3 regions of the Staphylococcus kloosii genome follow, and region 1 is predicted to be linked to each of the others. Evidence: riboswitches for the same ligand, from Rfam matches in the RefSeq annotation. Region 1 holds a riboswitch; each other region holds the start of a gene.
What was found. Region 1 has a riboswitch for thiamine pyrophosphate ahead of tenA (thiaminase II). Riboswitches for the same ligand answer to the same signal wherever they lie in the genome.
Positions count from the first base shown of each region.

Region 2: linked by a shared signal. The riboswitch ahead of C7J89_RS10340 (ECF transporter S component) and the one ahead of tenA (thiaminase II) in region 1 are both predicted to bind thiamine pyrophosphate.
Region 3: linked by a shared signal. The riboswitch ahead of thiC (phosphomethylpyrimidine synthase ThiC) and the one ahead of tenA (thiaminase II) in region 1 are both predicted to bind thiamine pyrophosphate.

Region 1 covers NZ_CP027846.1:1,123,350-1,130,496, forward strand. Annotated here, with positions in the region: gene murA (UDP-N-acetylglucosamine 1-carboxyvinyltransferase) at 1-1,029, shown strand, start outside; gene fabZ (3-hydroxyacyl-ACP dehydratase FabZ) at 1,063-1,503, shown strand; gene C7J89_RS05485 (YwpF-like family protein) at 1,545-1,988, opposite strand; gene C7J89_RS05490 (single-stranded DNA-binding protein) at 2,178-2,564, shown strand; gene C7J89_RS05495 (transglycosylase family protein) at 3,005-3,745, shown strand; TPP riboswitch at 4,231-4,328, shown strand; gene tenA (thiaminase II) at 4,405-5,094, shown strand; gene thiD (bifunctional hydroxymethylpyrimidine kinase/phosphomethylpyrimidine kinase) at 5,087-5,911, shown strand; gene thiM (hydroxyethylthiazole kinase) at 5,904-6,692, shown strand; gene thiE (thiamine phosphate synthase) at 6,696-7,147, shown strand, end outside.
Region 2 covers NZ_CP027846.1:2,086,167-2,093,313, reverse strand. Annotated here, with positions in the region: gene purD (phosphoribosylamine--glycine ligase) at 1-61, shown strand, start outside; gene C7J89_RS10350 (energy-coupling factor transporter transmembrane component T family protein) at 126-932, opposite strand; gene C7J89_RS10345 (ABC transporter ATP-binding protein) at 925-2,331, opposite strand; gene C7J89_RS10340 (ECF transporter S component) at 2,344-2,919, opposite strand; TPP riboswitch at 3,009-3,109, opposite strand; gene graF (glycopeptide resistance-associated protein GraF) at 3,191-3,325, opposite strand; gene auxA (lipoteichoic acid stability factor AuxA) at 3,598-4,887, shown strand; gene C7J89_RS10330 (class I SAM-dependent rRNA methyltransferase) at 5,094-6,263, shown strand; gene C7J89_RS10325 (hypothetical protein) at 6,322-6,864, shown strand; gene C7J89_RS10320 (phosphocarrier protein HPr) at 7,041-7,147, shown strand, end outside.
Region 3 covers NZ_CP027846.1:2,130,010-2,137,156, reverse strand. Annotated here, with positions in the region: gene C7J89_RS10545 (hypothetical protein) at 358-891, shown strand; gene C7J89_RS10540 (DUF4396 domain-containing protein) at 1,266-1,910, opposite strand; TPP riboswitch at 2,444-2,547, shown strand; gene thiC (phosphomethylpyrimidine synthase ThiC) at 2,643-4,379, shown strand; gene C7J89_RS10530 (nuclear transport factor 2 family protein) at 4,501-4,869, shown strand; gene C7J89_RS13490 (hypothetical protein) at 4,942-5,073, opposite strand; gene C7J89_RS10525 (TM2 domain-containing protein) at 5,162-5,371, opposite strand; gene C7J89_RS10520 (GNAT family N-acetyltransferase) at 5,547-6,119, shown strand; gene C7J89_RS10515 (1,4-dihydroxy-2-naphthoate polyprenyltransferase) at 6,155-7,093, opposite strand.

The sequences.
Region 1 (7,147 bases):
AAAGATTTATTTGAAGAAGCACCTTATGAATATGTAAGTAAGATGAGAGCAAGTATATTAGTTATGGGTCCTTTATTAGCTCGTTTAGGACATGCTAAAGTTGCGCTTCCTGGTGGTTGTGCTATTGGTTCAAGACCAATTGAACAACATATTAAAGGTTTTGAAGAACTTGGCGCAGACATCCATATGGATGGTGGTTTCATATACGCTAATGCGAAAGATGGACTTAAAGGTACAACGATTCATTTAGATTTCCCAAGTGTAGGTGCGACACAAAATATTATTATGGCTGCTTCATTGGCTGAAGGTAAAACTGTTTTAGAAAATGTAGCACGTGAGCCAGAAATAGTAGATTTAGCAAACTACATTAATGAAATGGGCGGTAACGTTGTAGGTGCAGGTACTGATACGATTACTATAAATGGAGTAGATAAACTGCATGGCGTCACTCATTCAATAATTCCGGACCGTATCGAAGCAGGTACTTTATTAATTGCAGGCGCAATTACACGTGGTGACGTGCTAGTTAAAGGTGCAATCAAAGAACATATGACTAGTTTAGTTTACAAATTAGAAGAAATGGGAGTTAACCTAGAGTATTCAGATGAAGCTATTCGCGTTAGAGCAGAAGGTGAATTAAAACCAGTAGACGTTAAAACTTTACCACATCCTGGCTTCCCAACAGATATGCAATCACAAATGATGGCATTATTATTAACAGCTGAGGGCAATAAAGTCGTTACTGAAACAGTATTTGAAAATAGATTTATGCACGTTGCTGAATTTCAACGTATGAATGCTAATATTACTGTCGAGGGTAGAAGTGCAAAAATTCAAGGTAAGAGCCAACTTCAAGGTGCTCAAGTCAAAGCCACAGACTTAAGAGCTGCAGCTGCTTTAATTTTAGCAGGATTAGTAGCGGAAGGAACAACTCAAGTTACTGAATTAACACATTTAGACCGTGGTTATGTAGATTTACATGGTAAATTGAATTCATTGGGTGCTAACATTGAAAGAATTAACGACTAATTAAATTGTAAAATTATTGGAGGATTTAATAAAATGGAAACTATTTTCGATTATAATCAAATTAAGCAAATCATCCCACATAGACAACCATTTTTATTAATTGATAAAGTGGTTGAATATGAAGAGGGTAAACGTTGCGTTGGTATTAAACAAGTATCAGGTAACGAACCATTTTTCCAAGGCCATTTTCCTGAATATGCGGTAATGCCTGGCGTATTAATTACAGAAGCATTAGCACAAACGGGTGCTGTCGCAATGCTAAATAACGAAGAGAATAAAGGTAAACTTGCGCTTTTTGCAGGTATTGATAAATGTCGTTTTAAACGTCAAGTTGTACCAGGAGATACTTTAACTTTAGAAGTAGAAATCACTAAAATTAAAGGCCCTATTGGCAAAGGCAGTGCTAAAGCAACTGTAGATGGTCAAGTCGCATGTAGTTGTGAGTTAACATTTGCCTTACAAGATGCAAAATAATAAAAAGAGCTTAACTTTTTAATAAGTTAAGCTCTTTTTATTTAATGTTTATCTGGTTTTTCATCTTTTAGACGAGGTTTAGATTGCATTAATCTATTGAAAGAAGTTTTTAATTCGTCTCCTGATAATCCTTCATCTACAAGTTGTTCTAATAAGCTTTCGGCATATACTTGTCGTAAAGTATAAATATGACATTCAAAAACGACCGAAATTGATCCGTTTAATTTCGTGATGTGTTTAATAGTCGCATCAAATAAAGCTGGGTCATTTGATGGGCGGGTAATGACCACACGAATATCTAACAAAGTTTCATTATCCATATATGATTTCATAGTATCATAATGATAATCTGGTATGACAAGTTCTAACAGCCACCCAGTACCACTACTTTCTTTATTAATGATTACGCCATCTTCCAACTCATATTCAGTTACACCACCGTTTTCTGAAACGATTTGGAATCTAACAGCTTTAAATGTTTTCATTGCCTCACATCCATTAAAGAAATTTAACTTTTACAATAAATAAGATTATGTTGCTATTATAACGTAAATTCAAATTGATAAGCCAATTTTTATAAAATATAGCAAACAATTTTTCCTTGATTTAAACATTACTGACTTTTGACGCTATTGACGAACCCAATTATGATATAGCTAACAAGGAGGTGAACTATGATAAATAATATAGTTGTCGTCGGACGACTAACTAAAGATCCACAGTTATTTAGTAAAGACGAAACAGACTATGTCTCATTATGTCTCGCAATAGATAGACCATCTAAGCGCAATGAGCAACAGCAAAATTGTGATTTTTTATTTTGTAAGGCTTTTGGAAATAATGCTAAAAATATCCACCGTTACTTATCTAAAGGCGCACTTGTAGGTGTAACAGGCCACATGCGTTCTTCTAAATATGAAAAAGAAGGGCAAATGCATTTCGTTACTGAAATCATTATTGATACAATCAAATTTATGTCTCCAAAGGTTAAACAACAGCAAAACCCACTTATTGAACCATGCGATCAAGATGCTACTGATTTAACATTCTCCTTGAATTAATCTATATAACTTAAATGATTTATCCTCAATTTCAATCATATTAATCAACTAACCACCATTTTTATTAACCATCATATTAAACTTATCAATCCTATTATTAATTATACTTGTTGACGGCTATTGCATATATCTAATTATAGATATAGCAATAGCTTTTTGGGGTTTAAATATTGAAAATTTACTCTAATAGTTAAACAGAAAAATCAGATTTATTACATATGTATTACATGAAAAATGTCACATAATAAATTTTCAAAACTGGCATAAACGAAAAAATAATTTTAAAAGCTTTAAATTAACCATTATTTAATGTAATTGTGTTGTAAAAAAATGCCGAATTTTTTTATTTCACTGTAACCTACAGCCTTTTTATAGATGTTACATTGGTAATTGCAAATTGATGATAAAACTAATTACCTTATAGGAGGATTTTTTAAATTATGAAAAAAACATTACTAACTTCAACTATAGTAGTAGGATTAGGCGTAACAGGATTAGCAACAGGACATCATGCAAATGCAGCAGAAACAACTGGAGCTAACCATGCGCACTTAGCACAATTAGCACAAAATAACCCTTCTGAATTAAATGCAAAACCAGTTCAAGAAGGTTCATATAATATTAACTTTGATCAAGACAACACTAACTATCAATTCTCTTCAAATGGCCAAAACTGGTCTTGGAGTTATAACGGATATGGTAATCAAGCAGCTAATACTCAACAAGAACAACCACAACAAAATGAACAACCACAACAAAATGAGCAAGCACAACAACAATCACAACAACCAGAACAACAAGAACAAACTCAACAAAGTACTCAAACTCAAGAGCAACCAAAACAACAACAAGCACCACAAACTGAATCAACTCAACAACCACAACAAGAATCTACTTCAAGTTCAAATGATTCAAGTTCAAGTGACGACAGTGGTTCTTCAGTAAACGTTAACAGTCACTTAAAACAAATTGCTCAACGTGAATCAGGTGGCGACATCCATGCTACAAATGCATCAACTGGTGCATCAGGTAAATATCAATTCTTACAAACTACATGGGATTCAGTAGCACCTGAACAATATAAAGGTAAACCAGCTTCATCAGCACCAGAATCAGTACAAGATAAAGCAGCAGTTAAATTATACAATACTGAAGGTGCTTCACAATGGGTAACTGCATAATTTAGTTATAAATTATGTAATATAATATCAATTTAAATAGAGTTTGGGATATGCTATTATCCTAGACTCTATTTTTTTATATTGGCAAAAAATGACTGAATTGAAAATTCACCAGTATTAAACTTTTGCATCTCTAGTCATTTTTCCCAATCCTTTATGATTTTGCCGTGCATGTTTGCCTTGATTTAGGATAGTATGGTTCGAGCCAGTAATCTTTCACTCATACACTTCCCCAAGGCATCAGTACGATACAAAATCGTTACAAAGTTAATCTTATCTTATTTTATTTTGGTTGATATTGATATTGTGACTATATGACTAAATTGAAATTGCGCTTGTATCAAGCTGCTTTCAACTTTAGTTTTTTTGTCGGGGCGAAACGACAAAGTCTTCTTATACAAGTAGGATTATTGTTCTGCTCATGTTATCTTACTCTTTTGCAAATTGCACGGGGATTTGTTATCTTTAATAAGAAAACATTATAGTAAAACTACTAGGGGAGCCTCTGGCTGAGATGATGTAATTCAGACCCTTACGACCTGATTTGGTTAGTACCAACGTAGGAAAGTAGTCTACTTGCGCTTAATTTATTAATTATGCCTAGTTAGTACTACATTCTTACAAGGAATGTAGTTTTTTTATTAGGAGGAATTTTAACAATGACATTTTCACAAGATTTAAGAACAGCAGCACAACCTATATTAGAAAAAATATATAATGACAACTTCGTTCAACATATGCTTGCAGGTGATTTATCAGCAGAAGCAGCAAGATTTTATTTAAGAGCTGATGCATCTTATTTAAAAGAGTTTGCCAATATCTATGCATTACTAATTCCAAAAGTTTCTACAATGGAAGACGTTAAGTTTTTGGTAGAACAAATTCAATTTATTGTAGATGGTGAAGTTGAAGCGCATGAAATAATAGCAAATTATATAGGTGAAGATTACAATGACATTGTACAAGAAAAAGTGTGGCCACCAAGTGGAGACCATTATATAAAACATATGTATTATAATGCTTTTAGCAAAGAAAATGCTGCGCATACGATAGCAGCGATGGCACCTTGTCCTTATGTTTATCAATATATCGCGCGTAAAGCAGTAAAAGATGATGCTTTAAATAAAGACTGTATTTTAGCTAAATGGTTCGAATTTTATAGTACAGAAATGGAAGAACTGGTAAATGTTTTCGATAAATTATTAGATAAACTAACAGCAAATATTTCACAACAAGAATGCGATGCTATTAAAGAGAGCTATTTACAAAGTACAGTGCATGAACAAAACTTTTTCAACATGGCATATGTACAAGAATCATGGGATTTTGGAGGAAATAACAATGAATAAACCTAAAATAGCACTAACAATTGCAGGAACTGACCCATCTGGCGGAGCAGGTGTTATGGCAGATTTAAAATCTTTTCATGCCTGTGGTGTATATGGTATGGCTGCTATAACAAGTATCGTGGCGCAAAATACAAAAGGTGTGCAACACATTCATAATTTAGATCCACAATGGTTGGCAGAACAATTAGATAGTGTATATGATGATGAATTACCACATGCTTTAAAGACAGGTATGATTGCATCTAAAGAAATGATGGAACTTATTCAATCATATATAGCTCAACATCCAGAAATTCCATACGTTATTGACCCAGTTATGCTCGCAAAAAGTGGTGATTCACTTATGGATGACGAAGGCAAAAATAATTTGAAGTCTATTTTATTACCACTTGCTACTGTAGCTACGCCTAATATTCCTGAGGCTGAAGAAATTACTGGATTAACAATTAAAAATGAAGCCGATATATATAAAGCTGGACAAATATTTATAAACGAAATTGGTAGTAAAGGCGTTGTTATAAAAGGTGGTCATGCGAATGATGACACACAAAATTCAACAGATTATTTATTTATAAAAGATGAAGTATACAAATTTACTGAAGCACGATATGATACGCCACATACTCATGGCACAGGTTGTACATTTTCTGCCGTTATTACTGCTGAATTAGCAAAAGGTAAATCAATATATGAAGCGGTACAAAAAGCTAAGAAATTTATAGCACTAGCAATTCAGTATACGCCTGAAATAGGACAAGGTCGTGGCCCAGTGAACCATTTTGCCTATATGAAAAAGGAGGGATTAGATGATGAATAATTTAGCAACGATTCGTCAACAAAATCCTTTAGTCGTGTGTTACACGAATGATGTAGTGAAAAATTTTACTGCTAACGGATTATTGAGTTTAGGCGCTAGTCCAGCTATGAGTGAAGCACCTGAAGAAGCAGAAGATTTTTTTAAAGTCGCATCATCACTATTAATTAATATTGGGACGCTTAACAAATCTCAAAGTCAAGATATGTTGAAAATCGCACGAATTGCTAATAAATCAGCTGTACCAATCGTTTTTGATCCAGTAGCAGTAGGCGCTTCACAGTTTAGAAAAACATTTTGTCATCAATTTTTAGCAGAAGTAGATGTAACTGTTATTAAAGGTAATGCTTCTGAGATTTTAGCTTTAATTGATGATGATGCTACAATGAAAGGTACAGATAGTGCAGAAAATTTAGATGTTATAGATATTGCTCAACGTGCACAGAAAAAATTTAATACAACAATCGTAATTACAGGTAAAGAAGATATTATTGCGCAAGAAGACAAAATAATAAAATTATCTAATGGCTCACAGATGTTAACTAAAATAACAGGTGCAGGCTGTTTATTAGGTGGCGTTATAGCTAGCTTTTTAAATCGTAGTTTAGCGCCATCTATTGAAAGCGTAATTGAAGCTGTCTCAATTTTTAATATAGCTGCAGAACAAGCAGAGAGTAAAACTTCACCACAAGGACCTGGATCATTTTTAACACGCTTTGTAGATAAGTTATATACGATTGAACACTCTGAATATATGCAGTTAAGACAATTAGAAGAGGTGTAAATAATGTTCCAACCAGATGATTTAAGACTATATTTCATTTGTGGTACTCAAGATATAAGCGATGAACGTAATATCGTGGACGTAGTAAAAGAGGCTTTAGCTGCAGGTATCACAATGTTCCAATTTAGAGAAAAAGGCAAAGGGACATTAATTGGTGAGGACAAAGAATTACTTGCTATAAAACTAAAAGAGTTATGTCATTCTTATAATGTTCCATTTATAGTAAATGATGACGTTTCACTAGCAATCGCAATTGATGCTGATGGTATTCATGTTGGACAAGATGATGAAGACGTGGAACATTTTGCACAGCAATTTCAACATAAAATAATAGGTTTAAGTGTAGGTAATATTGAAGAGTATCAGCATTCTAACCTAGCACATGTTGACTATATTGGAGTAGGACCAATGTTTCCGACTTCTTCAAAAGATGACGCAAATGCACCCGTAGGTCC
Region 2 (7,147 bases), 960 kb from region 1:
AAATATAGAAAGCAACGCCTTATTCTATAGAAATGATATAAGTAATAAGGCAATAAGATAAAAATAAACGTCAATTTCTACCTAGTTAAGATAGAAATTGACGTTTTTGCTTTTTAAATGAATGTTTAATAAATATTATTAACTCGTACGTCATTAATGCTAGTAATAGGCATGAAATGAGCTAATATAAATGCTAAAGCTACTAACACAATCATAACGACGATTAAAATAATATCTTTATATGAAAAAGGGACATAATAGTAATACGTTCGTGGTCCATCTTTAAAACCTTTTTTCTCCATTGCTACTGATAGTTGATGTGCTTTTCTAATATTTTGACTTAGCATAGGAATTAACAAATGTTTAAAACGGTTTAATCCTTTGTGATTTTTCGAAGGTATCATTTGATAACGCATTTTTAACGTTCTTCGTAATTGAACAAATGAACTTAACATAAGTGGTACCATTCTTACAGCTGCCATAAAAGCATAGGCAAACTTGGGCTTAACTTTTAAATGTTGCATTAAGCTATAAAAAATCATGACGATTTGCGAGGAGAATACAACCAATAAACCAAAGAATGACACGGTCATTGTTCTTAATGAAAGATGTAAACCTCTTATTAAACTTTCTATTGAAATTTGTATAAAGCCTAGTTTAAATAGCATATGCGTACCATTACCATAAAAGATCATAAATAATGCTGACACTATACTAAATATCATAGTAAAGAGAATAAATATTAATGTGACTCTTAATTTAATACCATTAAAAAACAATAAAAATAGAACCATTAATAAAGCTAAATAAATCATTAAATCGAATTGGTGAATTAATATTACTAAGAAAAATAATAAAACCGATAATGCCAATTTCGTAATAATATTAACGTCATCTAAGAAGGTGTATTTTGTTTTCCATAAATCAAACATGTACTTCACCTAACATTTCTACGAGTTGTTTATTTTCTACGTGTATTCTGCGTGTAGAATAGCGTTTTATAATTTCGGGATCATGCGTAACCATAATTATAGTTTGACCTTTGCTAATACGCTGTTGAAATAATTTGATAAGATTAAACGTATTATGACTATCTAAACCAAAAGTAGGTTCATCTAATAAGATAATTTCAGCTTCTGAACTTAATGCAGTAGCAACACTTAAACGTCTTTTTTGTCCTACAGAAAGTTCAAAGGGGTGTTGATGTTTGACTTCGGTTAAATTTAGTTCTTGTAACATAGCTTCTGTTTTTTGTTGCGCTTCAGTATCGCTATAGTTTGAATATTGAACATATATTTCATTGTAAACAGAATTAGTAATAAATTGTAATTCTGGATTTTGATAAACTAAAAAGGCATGGTGTGCAACATCTTTTATCTTGCGGATAAGTTTATTGTTAAAATACATTTTCCCTTCATATTGAATAAGTTGCATTAAAGATTCTAGTAGGGAAGTTTTTCCACTACCATTAGCTCCGGTGATTGTAATCCACTCACCTTGATTTATCGTTAATTCATTGACTTTAATCAACGCTCTTTTGTCTCTTTTTATCGTGCATTGTTCTATACGAAGTTGATAGTCTGACTTTTCTAAAGTAGGCTGTGTGATAGGTTTAGGTGCATAATCCCAAGCTTTAGGGTGCCACACACCATATTCAGTTAGTAGATGTTCATAGTTAGTTAATATGGTGTGTGGTTGTTCATCTGCAATAATATTTCCATCATAATCGAATAAAATTACTCTATCTATGTGTTCCCATATATGAGCTACTTTATGTTCGACAATAAGCACTGTTTGATTAGTCCATAATGATTTAATTTTAGACCAAAGTGCTTCGGTCGCTTCAACGTCTAACATAGCAGTAGGTTCATCTAGAAATAAGGTATTGGCATTTTGTAATAACGTTTCTGCAATTGCTAATTTTTGTTTCATGCCTCCACTTAATTGATTTACATACTGATCTTTATCAACAGACAAACCAACAGATTGCAATGCTTTTAATATCTCTTCATCCATTTGATCTGTAGGAACTTGTCTGTTTTCTAAAATAAAAGCTAATTCTTCATAGACTTTTGGCATACAAAATTGGGTGTCAGGGTCTTGAAAAATAACACCACTATTTAAATCTCTATCTAGTTGATCATATTTTAGGGGCAGTTCTATCAAGTCAGGTACTATACCGCTAAGTACATTCAATAGTGTACTTTTCCCTGAACCTGATGGACCTAATAATAGGACTTTTTCTTGATCCTTTATCGTTATATCTAACCCATCAAAAATCTTTTTGTTGGCGTTTGGGTATTTTAGGCGTAAATTTTTTGCTACTAACACGTGCAACGCTCCTTATAAATTATCGTAATCTTCTTTTGATGAGGGTCTAAATAATCTAGTAACACCTGTTTGATCGAGCGCCTTAACTATATAATAAGAGAGTAGTCCGGCAACTAATATGCCGCCTAATAAACGAAAAACAATATATAGTATTAAGTTCCAGCTTGTAAGTGATGCTAGGTAACCATAAGCAAAGTCTAATGGTAATGTTGAAATTGCAGTTAATAAACCAGCTAAAATGGCAACGATAGCTTTGCGAGATTTATATCTAAAAATAGCAAATATAATTTCACATGCTAACCCTTGTACAAATGCGTAAATCATTGTAGCAATATCGAAACGACCCATAATAATAGTTTCACCAGCACCAGCTGCAAATTCAGCTAATAAAGCAATACCGGCTTTTGGAATAATAAGATAAGCTACTACTGCAGCCATAAACCAAGCACCATAAGTAATTTCTTCTATATGAAGACCAGATACTTGAAATGCTTTATAAACGAAATTCCAAATATTATAAATAATTGAAAAGACGATAGCAATAAGTATCGTAACGAGTATTTCTGATAGTTTTAAACCTTTTGACATATAACATTCCTCCATAAAAAAACGCACAACCTCACTAGAAGTTGTGCGTAATTATAGGCATAATTATACAAAAACATTAATAAATTAATAATTATAATTGTACACTTTCCTACGCTAGTCTCATCTAGATCAGGTTCAAAGGGTTTGAGGTAATCCTCATCTCAGTTACAAAACACCCCTAGTGCGTATATTAAGTTTTAATTTAACCTTAATGTATGCCTTTTAATGTCGTTTGTCAAGGTTGTAAATGAAAATTTATCTCATTACATCCTTATTCGTATAAGTCTTGAATATTTTTCATCGTTTCTTCGTGATTATCAGTACTGTTTTCGTTTTTGTCTTTTAATTCATTTTCAGCGTTTTTTGCTTGTTCAGCTAAGTCTTTGTGCATTTCTTCTTTACTCATAGGTAACCACTCCTCAATTTAGGGTTTTTACTATATAAAGTTGTTATACAGATGTGTTTACCTCCTCCACAAAATTTAAAACAAATTAATTATAATATTGTTGCAAGAAATCGTATAAATAAGGTATTCTTAAGTAATTGAAGTTTGTTTAAAATAAAGCAAACTGTGGAAAGTCTAATGTGTGTATTTTATATCATACTATAGACTTATTTATCGGTTTAATTAAAGACAAGATTCTTAAGTTCGTATATAATAACTTTGAGGTGAATGGTATGTCGTTTTTGAAAAAACACGCCGAAATATTATATAGCTATGTAATTGGTATAGTGTCTATTTTAATAAGTGTCATTATATTACTTAATTTATCATTAATTAATAAACTTAATGGCAAAGATAAGATAGATTTACATATTCATAATGTTTGGGACTTTATCAATGCATTTTTCGGTGAAATTATTAGGGTAACGAGTAATTATATAGGTAGTTTCCCAATTGTTAGTGCAATTATAATTATTCTATTTGGTGCTTTAGTTATTTACTTAGGTTTTACATTATATCGCACGACTAAATATGATTATGATATTTCAATATTCTTCTTAGTAGTAGGTATTTTATATTTCCTAATAACAATAATTTTAATGACTCAAATTTATAGCTTCTTTGCAGTACTATTTATAGTGCCATTCGCTATTCATATAGGATATATCGTTTATAAAGACGAATTGAATCCTAATCACCGCAAGTATCACTATCTATGGATAATTTTTAGTTATGGCATTGTTTATCTATTGACGCAAATCGTTCTATATAGTCGTATAGACAGCGATGAAATCTTATCAATAGATATTTTGAGTATTAATACTTTCTTTTTAATCATGTGGGTATTAGGTCAAATGTCTATATGGAATTTCTTGTTTTTAAGAAGATCACTTCCGCTTACTAAACAAGAATTAGGTGAAGAAGAACCAGAACTTTCTCGTATGAGTAAAGATTCTATGACAAACCAAACAAAAGAACATTGGAAAAACTTTCAAGATAGAACAACTGAATTTACTCGTAAAACACGTAGAAGTGTTGATTTACAAAAAATGCGCGATAAGAAAGATAAAGTTATAAACAAATGGAAAGAAATTATAGACATTCAAGAAGATGACGTACCAAATTGGATGAAGAAACCAAAATGGTTGAAAACTGCATATGTTGAATTATTATGTGGTGCAGTTTTATTATTCTTTACACTAATTGAATTTAATAACAGAAATAGTTTATTTGTGTCTGGCGAATGGGAAATTTCTCAAACACAATATGTTATCGAATGGGTAACGTTACTATTGCTCATGTTTGCAATTATTATTTACATTTTAACTACACTTACGAATTTCTTACGCGATAAATTTTATTATTTACAGTTATTTATGATCAGTATTCTGTTCTTTAAATTACTAACAGAATTTGTCAATATTATGATTCACGGATTGTTGTTATCTATATTCATTACTCCAATCTTATTCATCATGTTAATTGCGGTTATTGTAGCGTTTGTAATAAAACTAAGACATTAAAATAATTATACTAATGCAGCTTAATGGTTATGTAATTGAGGCCATTAAGCTGTATTTTTGTGTTTAAAAGTAAAAACGGGAGACAAAATAGCCATTTTAATAAGTATTACGAGACTAAACATTTATATTTGTGATGTGCTACAGTGTAATCAACATGTTAAAATAAAAAGCGCTATAAATTATAAATAAAGAAAGGTCGGCACATTATGAAAACAGCCACTTTAAATAGAGGAAAAGAAACTAAATATAACAACCAATATCCATTAATCGAAGAAGAGGATATTTATGCTCACGACCATTTAAAAGAAGGGGATTTGTTTTACTTAGTAACAAACAAAGAAGAGTATATTGCGACTTGTTATGTTGGTAGACAACATAAAGGTATAGGTTGGGTACTAAGCTATGATAAAGATGAAGACATAAATGCGAGTTTCTTCGAGCGCTTATTCCAAATTGCACATGAAGAAAGAACTTATTTTTATAATTTAGATGGCACTTCTGCATTTAGATTATTTAACAGTGAAGGAGATGGCGTTGGTGGTTTAACAATTGATAATTATGATGGTCATCTTTTAATCCAATGGTATTCAAAAGGAATATATAAGTTTAGATATTTGGTATTAAAAGCAATTGAAGCGGTATTTGAGTATACCTCTATATATGAAAAAATGCGTTTTAAAGATGATTCATTAACGGGTGGTTTTGTAACAGGTGAAGCGCCTGAATTTCCAATTGTTATTGAAGAAAACAATACATTTTATAATGTGAATTTAGATGATGGTTTAATGACAGGTATCTTTTTAGACCAAAAAGAAGTGCGTAAAAAGTTAAGAGACAAATTCTCAAAGGAACGCGATATTTTAAATTTATTTAGTTATACGGGTGCATTTTCAGTAGTAGCTGCTAATGAAGCAAATAGTACTACAAGCGTTGATTTAGCTAATCGTTCGCGTAGCCTTACAGAAGACAATTTTGGCTTGAATGGCATCGACCCTAAATCTCAATATATTTATGTTATGGATACGTTTGACTTCTTTAACTATGCACGTCGTCACGATCACTTTTACGATACGATTGTAATCGATCCACCAAGTTTTGCTAGAAATAAAAAGAAAACATTTTCTGTTACTAAAGATTATGACAAGTTAATTTTAGGAGCATTAGATATTTTAGGTCCAGATGGTAATTTATTATTATGTACAAACAATAGCACATTCTCATTAAAAGCATTTAAAAAAGTAATAAAAGATACATTGGAGAACGTCGATGTTGATTATGAATTAATAGAAGTTATGGGATTACCTAAAGATTTCAAAACGCATCCACATTACAAACCTTCCAAATATTTAAAAGCTATCTTCTTGCAAATTAAATAATTTATTGAAAACAGGGTATTTAAATTATTGAGTGCACAAATGAAGGAGTAGATTAAAAATGGGAATTAAAAATAAAGTTACAAATAAATTAACTAATAAATTTGGTAATAAAGTATTAAATATCGAAGAAATAGATGCTAAAAATAATTTACCAACTACTAATGATGAAATTGCTAATCGTAGAGAACGTGCGGAAGCACTAATTAGAAAAAAAGCTATTTTATCTTCTAGTGTGAGTATTGTGCCAATACCAGGTTTAGACTTTGGTGTGGACTTGAAGTTAATGAGAGACATTATTGAAGATATTAATAAAATTTATGGTGTTGATCATAAACAAGTTAATAATTTAGGCGATGATGTAAAAGAACGTATTTATACAGCTGCTGCAATTCAAGGTAGTCAATTTGTAGGTCGAAAAGTTTCAAGTGCTTTATTGAAAGTAGTAATTAGAGATGTGGCTAAACGTACCGCTGCTAAACAAACAAAATGGTTCCCTATCGTAGGCCAAGCTATCTCTGCATCAATTAGTTATTATTTTATGAAAAAAATAGGGCAAGACCACGTAGAAAAATGTGAAAAAGTAATTCGCTCAATAGTATAAAAAAATATTTAAATTGTAACGCTTTCATGATACTTGAAAATAATCTCCGATTATTATCGTGTCTAGGGATTAACGAATTGAATTTATATAACTTTTTTGGTAATGTAAACGTATAAAACTATGTTAAGTTTTATAATAAACTAACGATACTAACTATATGAAGGAGATTTACACATATGGAACAAAAATCTTACGTAATTATTGATGAAACAGGTATTCACGCACGTCCAGCAACGATGCTTGTACAAACAGCTTCAAAATTTGATTCTGATATTCAATTAGA
Region 3 (7,147 bases), 1.0 Mb from region 1:
GTCTGTTTTTTGTTTTAAATACAACCTCTAGGGTATAATATTTAAACATGCACTAGTTATCCAACTATTGCTTTTATAATGAATCAAATCTCCGTCATCCAAGCATGTCACTGGATGAAAGTTTGGTGTAAAGGGCAGGCACTTAGGTGCTTGTCCTGTTTTTTATTTATTTTATGTGTGATAAAATTAAAATACATGCACAAATTCTCTTAACATAAAATAGTGTGATATTACACTAGCATCCTAGCTACCTAAGCATGTCACTGGGTGGTTGTTTTTTATGATTAATTTTAATCTTATAGGGTAGTATAATACTTCCTTACTACTGTCTCCAAATAAATATAAAGGAGATTTAATATGATAAATATTATTTCAGCAATTGGTTCCATGGGAACATTTATAATGGCAATATTCTATTTTGTATCAGTATCAGTTCAACTTTATCAAATGAAAATTAGTTTTCTACCTGCATTAGGATTTAATCAAATTCTTTTAGAAAAAGATGGAAATAAAAACCTAAATTTAAAAAATACAATTATGAATTCTAATGAACATGAAGATCATTTAAAGTTATATAATCTTGGTGGTGGAGCAGCAAAAAAAATCACTATTGAAGTTTTGTTAGGAGAAAATGAAGTTATACAGACTAAATATGTTAGCATATTGCCTAGTAAAGAGGGGTATATGTTACCTATTAATAAAAAGGTTTTTGATGAACTTGATAAAACTATCGAGAACAACGGTTATGAGTCAGATATGAATATAAAGCTAACATATTTTCATAATGTGAGTAGAAAACAGCACGAGATATTGCTTAAAGGCCATATTGATAATTTTAATTCTTATGAGAGCAAAGAGATTTATGAGCTACAGTTTATTCAAGTAAATTAGCAAATATTTATTTACAAGTAGATAAAAATCATTTATTGTTAGTTTTGCACACCTTAGGGTGTGTAAAGACGATGGGAAAATGTTGCGCACCCTTAGGTGTGTGACGTTAACTCCCGTTATAGTCTCAAAGACCCCCTTTTATTAGGGGGTCTTTTTTATGTTCGCTTTTATGTTACAATATATTAAGGAGTTGTAGTGGGCTCCCACTTATTGATTACAGCCTCACCTTTTGGTGGGGTTTTTGTTTATATTAAAATATATGTGGTATAATAAATTAAGCGTCATACAACGCTTGCCAACTCATAAAAAACTCTTTACAAGCTCACCTTCGGGTGGGCTAATTTTTTATATAAATTTATATCTTTTAGAAATAACTACATGGCATGTTTTATTCCTTTTTTGACAAGGTACCAATTCACAGGATAACTTGTTATAAAACCTATAAGCATAGCTATTTGCATTAAAAACCAATATTCTAATTTATTTGGTTGTAGAAGTGCATTATTAATTGCAAAACGCATTATTATCATAAAGCCAAACATACCAATTTCAAATGCTATAAGTGAGAAGGTGTCTGCTTTTACAGCATCCTTCAAATCTGCTAATGGATGATCATGTTTGATTTCCATATGGAAATATTGAAATAATAAACCAAATATATAAGCTAAAATAAATTCTATTATTAGTGTAGTAGCTAATTCATTGCTAAAGAAAGTTATTCCAAATAAGAAAATAACCGGAGCCCCAATTAGGTTGCCTAAAGAACATCCTGCGCTACAATGAGTAGTAGAAATAATTACGCTTTGCCAAAATGGTTTATTGTGATTTGTTTGTCTATCTATTTTTGTTCTGCCTAAAGTGTAATAACCAATAATACCTAGAATGGGGAAATAGAGTCCTGTAAGAGGCCAAACAATATTCATGATAAACATTTTTTGAGGTCTTTTAAATATATCTATCAATATTGAGATAAATTGTAGAATAGATAATATAATAAAAATTAATGATATTATTAACATTGTAAATTTCCTTTCACTATAGTTTTAGAAAAATTTCTCCTAGACTGATAATAGCATAAAATTTAAATCGATATGCAAACACCCACCTAAATGAATAGATGGGAGTTTTACGTGTCAAATATGTGTCAATTTAGTTATATTTAGTTCTGTTTATTCCGAAAGTAAATTAGTCAAAATGCTTTAGTTACGCCTTTTTCTACTATATACTAAAGTATCCCAAAGGACTCCGTTTCCGTAATTTAAAAACCGTTAAGTTGACGTTAATTTTACGTCGATTTAACGGTTTTTTCTTTTGGCAATTTTAATGCCAGTTAATATTAATAAACGATAAGACATTTCTCGATTTATTGAAACTTGCTATTGTTAGTAAAAAATATTTAGGCGTGTTAACTTATTCTTTAACACGTTGTAAGATAACGGTTGGAACGTAAATTCATTCTAAAAAAATTAATCTTTACAGATTCAAAATTTTTTTTTCATAAATAAGTTTGTAATAAAACTGAATTAATGTTAGTTTAAAAACAGAACTTAATATCCATTGCTAGGGGTGCTTTAACAAAGCTGAAAGAGATGAAGGTCTCAACCCTTTGAACCTGATCTGGTTAATACCAGCGTAGGGAAGCAGAACGACTCAGTATTAAATATGTGTTTATTACTGTTCGTTGACTTCGTTATACATACGATTTCTAATCAGGTCTCCTAGCAAAATAAATTATGCTAAGGAGTTTTTTTATGCAACAAAACAAGATTGAATTGAAAAAGCAATTTCCAGCAAGTACACGTGTCTGGATTAGTGGTGATGAACCGGACATTCAAGTTCCATTTAGGTCTATTAAATTAGAGCCTACCGTTACGGAAAGTGGAACTACACCTAATAAGCCAATGATTGTTTATGATACAGCTGGACCTTATCACGACGAAAAATATGAAGTTAACGTAGAAAAGGGCATACCTAAGTTACGTGATAAATGGATTGCAGAACGCGAAGATACCTATTCTTATGAAGGGCGCAAAGTTGTTGCCCTAGATAACGGCTTTAAAAAAGAAAATCATAAGAAATTTGTCGAAACACCTTTCGAATATAAACCTCGAAAAGCACAACGAGGTAAAAATGTGACACAAATGCATTACGCTAAACAAGGTATTATTACGAAAGAAATGAAGTTTGTCGCCGCTAGAGAAGACGTATCAGCTGAATATGTACGCTCAGAAATAGCGAGAGGTCGTGCAATTATTCCTAATAATGTGAATCATCCAGAATCAGAACCGATGATCATTGGTAAAAATTTCCAAGTGAAAATCAACGCTAATATTGGTAATTCTGCAGTTAGTTCATCTATCGAGGCTGAAGTAGAAAAGTTAGTGTGGGCTATCCATTGGGGTGCAGATACGATAATGGATTTATCGACGGGTAAAAATATTCATGCAACACGTGAATATTTATTACGTAATTCACCTGTTCCAGTTGGTACAGTTCCAATATATCAAGCGTTAGAAAAGGTAGATGGTAAAGCCGAAGATCTTACTTGGGAAATTTATAGAGATACATTGATTGAACAAGCTGAACAAGGCGTTGATTACTTTACGATACATGCAGGCGTGTTATTAAGATATGTTCCAACAACAGTTGAACGTTTAACAGGTATAGTATCAAGAGGCGGGTCTATAATGGCTCAATGGTGTTTAGCTCACCATGAAGAAAGCTTTTTATATACGCATTTCACAGATATATGTGAAATCTTAAAAGAATATGATATTGCAATCTCCCTTGGTGATGGATTACGTCCTGGTTCAATATATGATGCAAATGATGAAAGTCAGATTTTGGAACTGAAAACTTTAGGAGAACTGACGGCGATTGCTTGGGAGTATGATGTACAAGTTATGGTCGAAGGTCCTGGACATGTGCCTATGCATAAAATTAGAGAGAACCAAGAGTTAGAAGATTATTATTGTCAAGAAGCTCCTTTTTATACTTTAGGGCCGTTAACGACAGATATTGCACCTGCATATGACCATATAACTTCAGCAATAGGGGCGGCACAAATCGCAAGCTATGGAACAGCTATGTTATGTTACGTAACGCCAAAAGAGCATTTGGGCTTACCTAATAAAGACGATGTTAGAGAAGGGGTAGTCACTTATAAAATTGCAGCACATACCGCTGATTTAGCAAAAGGAATGAAAAATGCTCAAAAACGAGATGATGAAATTAGTAGGGCGCGTTTTGAATTTCGCTGGTATGACCAATTTAATTTATCATTAGATCCTGATAAAGCTAGAGCATTCCATGATGAAACATTACCGGCAGAAGCGGCTAAAATAGCTCATTTTTGTAGTATGTGTGGTCCGAAATTCTGTTCAATGCGTATCTCACATGATTTACGTAAAAGTCCGGAATTGAAAGCTGAAGGCATGAAACAAAAATCTGCAGAATTTATTTCTGAAGGCAGTAAAATATATCATTAAAATATGTATGTGAAAAGACACCGTTAATGAGGTGTCTTTTTTAATTATGAAACAGTAGTTTTGTAAAATATAATTAAATCCATATAATAGTAAACAGTAATTAATAAAAGAAGGTGTACAGATGGATGTATTAGATAATTATTTTAAATTGTTTGATGAAGCTAAAGAAAGTGAAGAAAGTTTTAATAAATTAAATGCGCTTTTTAGTGATGATATTACTTTTGTCTTAAATGGACGTACTTTTAATGGTAAAAATGCATGGGAAAACTTTGTTAAACAAGTTTTTGCTTCCAATAAAGAGTTAAAACATATGTATAATGGTTGGGAACAAAACGAAGATGGCACATACGCTACTAAATGGGCTATTTGTGGCAATAGATATGAAACGGGAGTATATACACAAGAAGGTATTGATGTCGCTAAATTAGATAGCAATGGTAAAATAATTTATCTTGAAAATAAGCCAAACAATAGTGATTTTCTTTCTTAAATAAGATGTGTTTTTATAGAATTTAACTAAAAGGGGCTAAACCACATTATTATGGGTTTAGCCTATTAATTATTATTGAGATTTATTATTGTCATCATTTTTATTTTTGCTACTGTTGCTGCTTTTACTTATTAATCGTCTAATACCTCTAACGATATAACCTACAGCTAGTGCGCGAATAATTCTTTGTATTAGTTGTTGCATAAGTTACCTCCTAAGTTATAGCAATTATATAGTACTCCTTACCCCTTATTAATACCTTTAAGTCGTACAATTACAAAAAATTATTGTATTAATAAAAAACAATCATGCCATCTTTATCGGCTTTTTTAAAGAAAATGGTAATGATACCACTTATAATCGCGACAATATAAGGTATGCCAGTCCAAAAGAAAATGATGTGCAATACGCCTAGAAAAACTTGATTGGAATAAAATTTATGAACACCGATCCAACCTAATAAAAATGCTAATAATACATACGTTACTTTACTTACTCTCATAACACAATTCCTTTCTAATGATTAACTACAGTTTACTGTTTTAATTAAACAGTGGTCAATAAATGTTCAATATTACTGAAAGTTTCGAATTTTATATAGTTAATTATTTCAATATTTATTTGATGTTATAATATAATATGAATGATAAAGCATATTAATTTAAAGGAGAAATAATATGATTAGAAAAGCAAAAGCATCAGATAAAGAGGCAATTGCAGAACTATGTTATATCATATGGGAAGAACTAGAAATAGATATGGTAAAACAAATTGAACGTGAAAGATTATTAAAAGTTATGCAAAAAAGCATCGTCGATATTCAATATAGAGGTAATATTTCCAATATTTGGGTGTATGAAATTGACGGTAATGTAGCAGGATGTTTAATAGCATATCCAGGTAAAGATGAATTAGCATTAGAACGTGCATGGTTGGATTTAGATGTCGATGAAGATATTAAAGCATTAGGTACACCAATGCCGATGAAAGAATCTAATGATGATGAATATTATATCGAAACGATTGCTACTTTCCCTAATTACCGTGGCAGAGGGGTTGCTACTAAATTAATGCAATATGTGATTGATCAAGAGCCAACTGCTAAATGGAGTTTGAATTGCGATTATCATAATGAAAGAGCTTATTATGTCTATAATAAATTTGGTTTTAAGACGCAAAGCGATATTAATTTATATGGTCACAATCATAGACACATGGTGTATGAAGGGGATAAAGTACAGGCAAATTAAAAAAATCGACCTTTTGCAAGGTCGATTAATAACTATTAAATGCCACCTAATAAGGCACTGATGTAAATACCTAAAGCATAAAGTATGCCGAAGAATGTATTTGTTTTACCAGTAGCTTCCATAGCAGACATCATTGTTGCTGGTGTGTCATGTTTTTTAAATCTACGTACTGCTTTAATTGGCATTGGGAATGATAGCAATGCGAGTAGGAAAAATATTGAACCACCAGGTCTAAAGAATGCTAGAAATACTACTAATGCATAAGCAATAATATACATTAAACCTAGGAAACGTACTGAATTGTTCTTTCCTAAAAGAATCGGTAACGTGAAACGTCCTTTTTCTTTATCGTTTACGCGATCTCGAATGTTATTAGCCATGTTTATCATGCCTATAGTTATAACGATTGGTAAGCTAATCCAAAAAACATAGGCTTGGAAATTACCTGTTTGTATAAAGAATGATAAGACAATAATAATCATACCCATAAAGAAACCTGAAAATAGTTCTCCAAAAGGCGTCCAAGAAATAGGTAACGGGCCTCCTGTGTAAAGATAACCAATGGCCATACAAACTAAACCAATAGGTAATATCCAGAATGAACTTTGTACTGCTAAGAAAATACCGAGTAAGGCTGCAATAATATAAAATGCTATTGCTAAATTCATAACGAGTCGAGGACTCATGCCGTTACGCACAATTGCGCCACCGATGCCTACCGAGTTATGATCATCTAAGCCCTTTTTGAAGTCGTAATATTCATTAAACATGTTTGTAGCAGCTTGTATTAATAAGCATGCGATTAACATTGCTAAAAATAGACTAAGTTTAAGATGATCTTCACTACCTAATAAAAAGATTTTTGCGGAAGCCGTACCGACTAATACAGGTACTACTGCTGCAGTTAGGGTGTGAGGTCTCATAAGTAGCCAATATTTTCTGACAGTAGAATATTGTTGATATTGTGATGCCATAAATAAATTACCTCTTATTCTAAAATATATACTTTAATAGAGTTATTTTAATAG